One region of the Pseudomonas sp. m6p genome, then DNA from elsewhere that is predicted to be linked to it. Evidence: predicted binding sites of a transcription regulator. Region 1 holds the regulator's gene; the other holds the start of a gene.
What was found. Region 1 encodes FliA, which starts transcription of late flagellar genes. Its sites were predicted from a motif close to CTAAAGTTTNNNNNNNNNNNGCCGNTAA; they were not measured.
Positions count from the first base shown of each region.

Region 1 (4,989 bases):
GGAAACCGCGAAAAATTGCGTTGAGCAGATCTGCGTCATCCGGGCGGCTTTCCAGCTCGACCAGTTGCTCGGACAGTTGCTCAAGAATCTCGCCGGCCTCAACCAGGAAATCCTGAAGGATCTCTTCATCGGCGCCGAAGCTCATTAATGGGGTGCTCCTACAGGTCTAAAAACCCAAAAAACCTAAAATTCCAAAACTCTAGAATCCGAGGCTGGATAACAAATCGTCCACATCGTCCTGACCGGACACAACGTCTTCTCGTTTATCGGCATGAATCTGCGGACCTTCACCCTGCGAGAGATGTTTTTGTGGATCTTTTTCTGCAAGCATCGCGGCACGGTCGTGTTCGATGCCCGCAAAGCGGTCAACCTGACTGGCCATGAGGACGAGTTTGAGCAAATTGCTTTCGACTTCGGTGACCAGTTGGGTCACACGCTTGATCACCTGACCGGTGAGGTCCTGGTAATCCTGAGCCAGCAGGATGTCGTTCAGGTTGCTCGACACCGCACGGTTGTCCGTGCTGCTGCGTGACAGAAAACCGTCGACCCGGCGCGCCAGTTCGCGGAACTCTTCAGCCCCGACTTCACGACGCATGAAGCGGCCCCAATCGGTGCTCAGCGCCTGGGCTTCTTCAGCCAGGCCATTGACCACCGGGGTGGCGCTTTCCACCAGATCCATGGTGCGGTTGGCCGCGGCTTCGGTCAGCTTGACCACATAGCCCAGGCGTTCGGTGGCGTCGGTGATTTGCGACACTTCCTCGGCCTGTGGCATGTGCGGATCGATCTGGAAGTTGACGATCGCACTGTGCAGTTCGCGTGTGAGCTTGCCCACTTCCTGATACAGGCCACGGTCACGGGTCTGATTGAGCTCATGGATCAGTTGCACAGCGTCGCCGAACCTGCCTTTTTCAAGGCTCTCGACCAGTTCGACCGCGTGTTTTTTCAGGGTCGATTCGAAATCGCCCTGTGAAGATTCGTTATGCTCCATAGCTCCCCCGCGCGTTCATCAGCCGATGCGTTCGAAAATCTTCTCGATTTTTTCTTTCAGCGCCTGAGCCGTGAAAGGTTTGACCACGTAGCCGTTCACGCCGGCCTGGGCCGCTTCGATGATCTGCTCGCGCTTGGCTTCGGCAGTCACCATCAGCACGGGCAGGTGCTTGAGTTTTTCATCGGCACGCACGTGGCGCAGCAGGTCGATACCGGTCATGCCCGGCATGTTCCAGTCCGTTACCAGAAAGTCGATGCTTCCGCTGTTGAGCACCGGAATGGCAGTGGTGCCATCGTCGGCCTCGACGGTGTTGGTGAACCCCAGATCACGCAGCAGGTTCTTGATGATCCGCCGCATCGTTGAGAAGTCATCAACGATGAGGATTTTCATGTTCTTGTCCAATTCGACCTCCAAGCAGTCTTAAACGCGCCCAGCACCTGGACGCGCCATTTCAATCAATCCGGCAAAGCACTCGATGACTGTCTGGAGCACAACAGAGCAAGACCGGTGCCGTTCATCACCGCACCAGCCTCGTTCGCAGTGTCCCCACACTGCCTTCAGCGCGCTCGCCACTCCCCCAAACGCCCCCGCAAACGGGCCGCGCACTGGCTGTGTAACTGGCTGACCCGCGATTCACTGACGCCAAGGACTTCACCGATTTCCTTGAGGTTCAGTTCTTCGTCGTAGTACAGCGCCAACACCAGTCGCTCACGCTCCGGCAAATTGGCAATCGCGTCCGCCAGCGCAGCCTGGAAGCGTTCATCTTCCAGATCGCGTGACGGCTCAAGATGAGCACTGGCGCCATCCTCGTGCAGCCCTTCGTGTTCGCCGTCCTGCAGCAGATCGTCGAAACTGAACAGCCGGCTGCCCAGCGTGTCATTCAAAATCCCGTAGTAATCATCGAGACTCAATTGGAGTTCGGCCGCAACCTCGTGATCTTTAGCATCACGGCCGGTTTTAGCTTCAATTGAGCGAATTGCGTCGCTGACCATACGGGTGTTGCGGTGAACCGAGCGTGGTGCCCAATCCCCTTTGCGCACTTCATCGAGCATCGCGCCGCGGATCCGAATGCCCGCGTACGTTTCGAAACTGGCGCCTTTGCTGGCGTCATATTTGGTCGAGACTTCGAGCAGGCCGATCATCCCGGCCTGAATCAGGTCTTCAACCTGCACACTCGCCGGCAAGCGCGCCAGCAAGTGATAGGCAATGCGCTTGACCAGTGGCGCGTAACGCTCGATCAACTCGTACTGCGCGTCACGTGCCGATTTCTTGTAGTAGTTCATACCGCTGGCGGTCATAACACAGGCCCTGCCGTTTGCTGCACGAGGCGCTCGACGAAAAACTCAAGGTGCCCACGCGGGTTGGCAGGCAGCGGCCAGGTATCGACCTTCTGTGCGATCGCCTTGAACGCCAGCGCGCACTTGGAACGCGGAAAGGCTTCATAGACCGCTCGCTGCTTCTGCACTGCCTTGCGCACGCTTTCGTCGTACGGCACCGCGCCGACGTATTGTAAGGCGACGTCGAGAAAGCGATCCGTGACCTTGGTCAACTTGGCGAACAGATTGCGCCCTTCCTGCGGACTCTGCGCCATGTTGGCGAGGACGCGGAAGCGGTTCATGCCGTAGTCGCGGTTGAGCAGTTTGATCAGCGCGTAGGCGTCGGTGATCGAGGTCGGCTCGTCGCAGACCACCAGCAACACTTCCTGCGCGGCGCGCACGAAACTGACTACCGAGTCACCAATGCCCGCAGCGGTGTCGATCACCAGTACATCGAGATTGTCGCCGATGTCGCTGAAGGCCTGAATCAGACCGGCATGTTGCGCCGGGCTCAGGTGCACCATGCTCTGGGTGCCGGAAGCGGCCGGCACGATGCGGATCCCGCCGGGGCCCTGCAACAGCACGTCGCGCAGCTCGCAGCGGCCTTCGATTACATCGGCCAGCGTGCGTTTGGGGGTCAGTCCCAGCAGAACGTCGACGTTCGCCAGCCCCAGGTCAGCGTCCAGCAGCATGACCCGACGGCCAAGCTCTGCCAGCGCCAGAGACAAGTTCACTGACACGTTAGTCTTGCCGACGCCACCTTTGCCGCCGGTCACCGCGATCACCTGTACGGGATGCATGCTGCCCATGTTATTTCTTTACCTTGTCTTGCATAGACGGAGGCCACATTACTGGCTGCGCGTTCACAACCGGAACAATGCATGGCAGACCATCGATGTAGGTACAAAAACTGTTCATTACCTCAGCCAACCTGCTTGGTCGGGCTGTGGTAGATATCAGCGAACATGTCAGCCATGGCTTCTTCGCTGGGTTCTTCCTGCATTTGCACGCTGACGGCGCGGCTGACCAACTGATGACGGCGCGGCAGATGCAGATCATCCGGAATCCGTGGGCCATCGGTCAGGTACGCGACCGGCAGTTCATGACTGATCGCCAGGCTCAACACTTCGCCAAGGCTGGCCGTCTCATCCAGTTTAGTCAGGATGCAGCCGGCAAGCCCGCAACGCTTGTAACTGTGATAAGCGGCGGTTAGAACCTGTTTCTGGCTGGTGGTTGCCAGCACCAGATAATTTTTTGAACGGATGCCACGCCCGGCCAGACTTTCCAGCTGCATGCGCAGCGCCGGATCGCTGGCCTGCAGGCCGGCGGTATCGATCAGCACCACGCGTTTGCGCAGCAGAGGGTCCAGCGCCTGAACCAGCGATTGGCCCGGATCGACGTGGGTCACCGGCACGTTGAGAATCCGCCCCAGGGTCTTGAGTTGCTCCTGCGCACCGATGCGGAAGCTGTCCATGCTGACCAGCGCCACATTCTGCGCGCCGTACTTGAGCACGTAGCGCGCAGCGAGTTTGGCCAGGGTGGTGGTCTTGCCCATGCCGGCCGGGCCGACCATGGCAATCACCCCGCCCTCTTCCAGCGGCTCGACTTCCGGTACGGCAATCATCCGCGCCAGGTGCGCGAGCAGCATACGCCAGGCCTGACGCGGTTCTTCGATGTCGGTGATCATCGCCAGCAGGTCGCGCGACAACGGCCCGGACAGACCGATGCGCTGCAGGCGGCGATACAGATTGGCTTGCGCCGGACGGCTGCCTTGCAGCTGGTTCCAGGCCAGGGTGCCGAGCTGCACTTCCATCAGCTCACGCAGACTGTTCAATTCGAAACGCATCGAATCCAGCGCACGCGGATCGACACCCGCCGATGCTGGTGCAGCTGCCGGCGCCGGACGCGCCGGGGCGGCGTAGGTCGGTTCGCTCAACGGCTCGGCAGCGGTCAGTGGCAGGCCGGCCGTCAACGGCAGCCCGGCAAAGATCTGGCGATTGCTATTGCCATCGGCTTCGCCACGCAGGCTCAGTTCGGCCTGAGCGGTGACGATGCGCGACTGGGTCTTGCGCAGTTCGTCCTCGAGTTCCATGTTCGGCACCCGTGGCGCCAGCGCCGACAACTTGTAATCCAGCGCCGCCGTCAGCTCGACGCCGCCGGCAATGCGGCGGTTGCCAATGATGGCGGCATCAGCGCCCAGCTCATCACGAACCAGCTTCATGGCCTGACGCATATCGGCGGCGAAAAAACGCTTAACTTGCATAAACCACTACCTCAGCCGTTGGGCCCTACTGTCGCAACGATGGTCACTTGCTTGTTGTCCGGAATTTCCTGGTAGGCCAACACGTGCAGCCCCGGGACGGCGAGGCGACCGAAACGCGAGAGCATCGCGCGGATCGGGCCTGCTACCAACAGGATCACCGGTTGACCTTGCATTTCCTGGCGCTGCGCCGCTTCGATGAGCGAACGCTGCAGCTTCTCGGCCATGCTTGGCTCCAGCAGAACGCCCTCTTCCGAGCCTTGTCCTGCCTTCTGCAGACTATTGAGCAATATTTGTTCCAACCTTGGTTCCAAGGTGATCACAGGCAGCTCGGAGTCAGTGCCTACAATGCTTTGGACGATGGCGCGGGATACGCCGACGCGTACGGCGGCCACCAAAGCGGCGGTATCTTGACTCTTGGCGGC
Region 1 is NZ_CM147084.1:975,758-980,746, reverse strand. It holds gene ACYZUM_RS04615 (chemotaxis protein CheA) at 1-145, opposite strand, end outside; gene ACYZUM_RS04610 (protein phosphatase CheZ) at 200-988, opposite strand; gene ACYZUM_RS04605 (chemotaxis response regulator CheY) at 1,007-1,378, opposite strand; gene fliA (RNA polymerase sigma factor FliA) at 1,546-2,286, opposite strand; gene fleN (flagellar synthesis regulator FleN) at 2,283-3,113, opposite strand; gene flhF (flagellar biosynthesis protein FlhF) at 3,227-4,567, opposite strand; gene flhA (flagellar biosynthesis protein FlhA) at 4,579-4,989, opposite strand, start outside.

Region 2 (4,989 bases), 3.1 Mb from region 1:
AGCGGTTATATGATCGCTTCTTACTTGGGGCTGGTGCTCGGTCAGTTGATTCTGGTCATGCACCCGGGCCTGGGGTTGGAGCTGCTGATGCTGGTCGCGCTGTGTTTTGCCCTGTGCCTGGTGCCGGTGGCGCTGACCCGACGGATTCACCCGGCGCCGCTGCATCCGGCACCGATGGAGCCGCGCTTCTTTATCAAGCGCGTGCCGCAGTCGTTGAGCACGGTGCTCGGCGCAGGCCTGATCATCGGCTCGTTCTACGGTCTGGCGCCGTTGTATGCGTCGCAGCAGGGGCTGTCGACCGAGCAGGTCGGTCTGTTCATGGGTAGCTGCATTTTTGCCGGACTGCTGGTGCAGTGGCCGTTGGGCTGGTTGTCCGACCGTTATGACCGAGCGCTGCTGATTCGTTGTTTTGCCGGATTCCTCGCGGTGGCGGCGTTGCCGTTGGCGATCTTGCCGCAGGTGCCGCTTGAGGTGCTGTTCGTGGTCGGCTTCCTTTGTTCGCTGGTGCAGTTCTGCCTGTATCCGCTGGCGGTGGCGTTCTCCAACGACCATGTCGAGGGCGATCGCCGGGTGTCGCTGACGGCGATGCTGCTGGTGACCTACGGGGTCGGCGCGAGTATCGGTCCGCTGCTGGCGGGCGTGCTGATGAAGCTGTTCGGCAGTCAGAGTTTGTACGCGTTCTTCAGCTTCTTTGCGTTGGTGCTGGTGTGGCGCATTCGGCCGAAAGCGGTGACCAATCTGCATCAGGTCGACGACGCACCGCTGCATCACGTGGCGATGCCCGACAGCATGTCCAGCTCGCCGCTGGTGGCCGCGCTCGATCCGCGGGTGGATGAGCAGGTGGTGCAGGAGCAGATGCAGACCACGGTTACGCCGGAGCCAGAACCGGAGCCAGAACCCGAAGTGCAGCCTGAAGTGGCGGTGGAAACTGATCCGGCTGATGAGGGCGATAAACCGACACCGGACATCAGTGGGGCCAGACCCTGAATCGGGTGAGAGTAAGGCTGTTCAGAGACAGACACTGTCACTGTGGCGAGGGAGCTTGCTCCCGCTGGACTGCGCAGCAGGCCCCGCTTGCCAGATAAAGGGCGGGGGGGCGCTTCGCGCCCCAGCGGGAGCAAGCTCCCTCGCCACAGGTGTCCGGTGCTGGCAGAAAGATTTCTTGCATAAAAAAGGGCAGTCCCGCCAGGGACTGCCCTTTCTATTTGCCTGTGCGAATCACAGATCGTCTTTATCGAACCGGCGTGCTTCACGCTGCAGTTGATAAACGAAGCGCTCGACGTTGCGCGCCGCTTGGCCACTGATGTTGTGGAAGCGCAAGCCGGCGAAGGTGATGTTGAGCTTTTCTTCGAAGTGCAGATAGCGCAGCTCGACCGAGATCGGTTGATTGCCGAACAGTGGGGTGGCGATCATGCGGTCATAGACCTGGCCCAGTTGCAGGCGGTCGGTGATGTCGCCTTCAAAGCGCAGCTTGCAACCGGTGGCGGAAATATCCAGCAGTTTGCCGTTGATCGGCGCCTTGAGTTTTTCGCCGCCAAGTTCGACGCTGACCAGATCGGTCAGCTTCAACGCGGCACGAAAGGCATTGCGGCGCTGGTGGTAGACCACTTCGGTTGGCAGTTGACCGGTGTAGAAGCGGTCACCGTCGGATTCTTCGATGTTCAGCGTGCCAGTGCATTCCCAGGCGATGCGCACGCCCTCGTGGAAGCCTTCGACCTTGAACGGTTCGCCCGCCTGCAGAAAACGCTCGCCATCGCGCGGGATCATTTCGTCCAGGGCAATCGTCGCGGTTTCCCGGTCAACCTTGATCAGGTAGCTCTGGAAGCGCTGGCTGCGCTCATGGAAGGTGATGATCAGCGGATCGTGGCTTTCTTGCAGCTGGCGCAGGTTGCTGGAGATTTCCAGGGGCGTGGTCAGCACCTTTGGTGGCTGCGGAGTATCATCCGCGCTTAGGGCGTTTGGCACGTTTTCTCAATCTCCAGACAAAATTTGACTACGACTAGCCAGCATTTTGCCAGCATGTTTCGCGGGTTGATAGTGCAGGCACATCGAATGGCTCACGCCTGGCTGAGCGTACGCGGCTTGGTGGGTTTGGCGAAAGTGCCCGAGGCGTCATACAGCGCTGGCGGTTCGCCCCCGGTGAGGATTTTCAGCTGATTGGCCGTAGCGGCCTGCTGGATCTGGATCGACTGGCCGTTCTTGACGTTGGCCGCCTGGCACTGGGCAATCAGGTCGGTCAGCACATCGCTTTGGGACAGCAACTGGTCGCCAATGCTCGACTGGCTGGCCAGTTGCTCCAGGCCCTGGCGGTCGAGCGGCAGGTTGAGGCTGGCAAGGATTTCGCTGCGCTTGCGGCCATGCTGTTCAAGCAGAATGATCAATGCCTGTTTGCGCGCCAGAATATCTTCGAGCAGAGGCATGTCGCGACCGTGCAAGGCGAGGGACTCGGTTTGCAGCAACTCCAGCAATTGTTGAGCTGGAGCAAAGTCGTCAGTGATCAGTTGCAATAAATTAGTGTCGTGCATGGCTGGCCTTGGGTTCTAAGCGTCCAAAAGCCTGGCGCCGGCAAAAGCCTAGCGCTGGGCTTCGAAGTTGAGCAGTTTGCTGGCTACACGGTTGCTGTCGACCTTGTAGCTGCCATCGGCAATCGCTGCTTTCAACTCGGCCACGCGGGCTTTGTCGACGGCAGGCTGATCGCGCAGCTTGTCAGTGACCTTCTGCAACTGTTGAGCCTCATTGCTGAGGTGTACCGATTCCCCGCTTTTTGCGGTACCGGCCGTTTCGGCCTGGGTATTCAGCGGCGCGGAGGTGCCGGTTTCGGCGGTTTCCTTGGCGTTGCTGGTACGCGTACTGCCCGTAAGTGACGAGGAGCTGTTCAAACGGCTGAAATCGATGACCATGTTAAAAACCTCTGGGAATTTGGACGCTTGCCATGTTCTCGGCCATTCCCTGGAAAACTTTAGGCTCACTTTGCAATGAGCTGCATGTGCCGAAGCGTGTCCTGCTGCGGCACAGTTTAGGGAAGCGTCGGGGCTGGCGCCAGTTTTCTGCTCGAGCGTTTTACATGGCGACTTCCACTTGGCCCGGCGCGATGACCTGCGCCTTGATTACCCGGTTGGAATTAAGGTTTTTTACCCGGATCTGTTCTTTCAAACCGCCATTGGCCAGGGCTTCACCGGGCATGCGCACGGCAAGCGTGCCGCTGCGGGCGATGATGACCACCTGATCGCCCTTGCGCACCACTTCTGCCTGTTCCAGATGCACCAGGGTAATCACCTGATCGGCTACCGTTGGTCGGGTTAATTTCTGCCCGATGGCTTCATCCACCGACGTCAGAAAACCCTGATTGATCTGGCTGATGTCGCGTTCACGCAAGGTCACGTCTTGCGGCTCGATAATGCCGGCGCGTTTGAGCGGTCGGGTGGTGGTGACAATCTCGCGAAACAGGCGGACTTGAGCGGGCACGAACACTGTCCACGGCGAGCTTCCTTCGCACCGGACCTTGACCGTCACCCGGCCCAGCGGACGTGCAGGACTCTCCAGCGACGCTGTCAATTCCTTGTCGCACATAGGCATGCGCATACGCGGGTCGAGCTGGTTGACCTCGATTTCGTAGCGGCCTTCCGTTTGACTGGTAGCCAGATAGTCTTCTACGGTGAACTCAAGAAAGCCCTGAGTGACGCCGATAAGCATGTCAGGCAAGGTAACCGTATCAGCACCGGCAGGGCTGCCAGCGAAAAACAAGCAGACGGCAGACGTCGCGCACAGCGCTTTGCGGGTGCGGGAGGTCAGGCGTCGGAAAAATGTCGTTTGAGCGTTCATACGAGTTAAAAAGCAAGCGCCGTGCCGTTTAGCAATGAATGTGCGTCGCAACAACACTTGGCGTTGGTGTAGGAGTCTGGGCATGGCTGGTGTAATGGATTCGGTGAACCAGCGCACGCAACTGGTAGGGCAGAATCGCCTGGAGCTGTTGTTGTTCCGTCTTGACGGTCAACAGCTCTACGGCATCAACGTGTTCAAGGTGCGGGAAGTGCTGCAATGCCCGTCGCTGACGTTGATGCCCAAGTCCAGTCCTGTCGTGTGCGGGGTGGCGAATATCCGGGGGGCGACCATTCCGATCCTTGATCTGGCAATGGCGACCGGTTCCGGGGCGTTGAAAGACAAGAACAGTCCGTTCGTGATCATCACGGAGTACAACACCAAGACCCAGGGTTTCCTGGTTCGCTCGGTGGAGCGCATCGTCAACATGAACTGGGAAGAGATCCATCCGCCGCCCAAGGGCACGGGGCGCGATCATTACCTGACCGCTGTGACTCGAGTCGACAATCAGTTAGTCGAAATCATCGATGTCGAGAAGGTGCTGGCGGAAGTCGCGCCGACGCCCGAGGCGATTTCGGTCGGTGTGGTCGATGTCGAAACCCAGAGCAAGGCGTTGTCGCTGCGGGTGCTGACGGTCGATGACTCGTCGGTGGCGCGCAAGCAGGTCACGCGTTGCCTGCAGACGGTCGGGGTCGAAGTGGTGGCGCTGAACGACGGCAAGCAGGCACTGGATTACCTGCGCAAGCTGGTCGATGAGGGCAAGAAGCCGGAAGAAGAGTTCCTGATGATGATTTCCGACATCGAGATGCCGGAGATGGACGGGTACACCCTGACGGCGGAAATCCGCAGCGATCCACGCATGCAAAAGCTTCATATCATCCTGCATACTTCGTTGTCGGGGGTATTCAATCAGGCGATGGTCAAGAAAGTCGGTGCCGATGACTTCCTGGCCAAATTCCGTCCTGATGACCTGGCATCCCGGGTAGTCGACCGGATCAAAGCAGCAGATATCAGCTAGGGGCCTTCTGCCCCTGGCGGTCAACACGATTTAAGAGGCGGCATCATTGTCTACGGGTAATTTGGATTTCGAACAGTTCCGGGTCTTCCTGGAAAAAGCCTGTGGCATTTTGCTCGGTGAAAACAAGCAGTACCTGGTCTCGAGCCGTCTCA
Region 2 is NZ_CM147084.1:4,032,648-4,037,636, reverse strand. It holds gene ACYZUM_RS18325 (MFS transporter) at 1-987, shown strand, start outside; gene ACYZUM_RS18320 (flagellar brake protein) at 1,219-1,965, opposite strand; gene ACYZUM_RS18315 (flagella synthesis protein FlgN) at 2,058-2,525, opposite strand; gene flgM (flagellar biosynthesis anti-sigma factor FlgM) at 2,574-2,900, opposite strand; gene flgA (flagellar basal body P-ring formation chaperone FlgA) at 3,061-3,822, opposite strand; gene ACYZUM_RS18300 (chemotaxis protein CheV) at 3,905-4,837, shown strand; gene cheR (protein-glutamate O-methyltransferase CheR) at 4,884-4,989, shown strand, end outside.
Region 2: the regulator FliA is predicted to act here: its motif matches at 2,936-2,963, upstream of flgM (flagellar biosynthesis anti-sigma factor FlgM).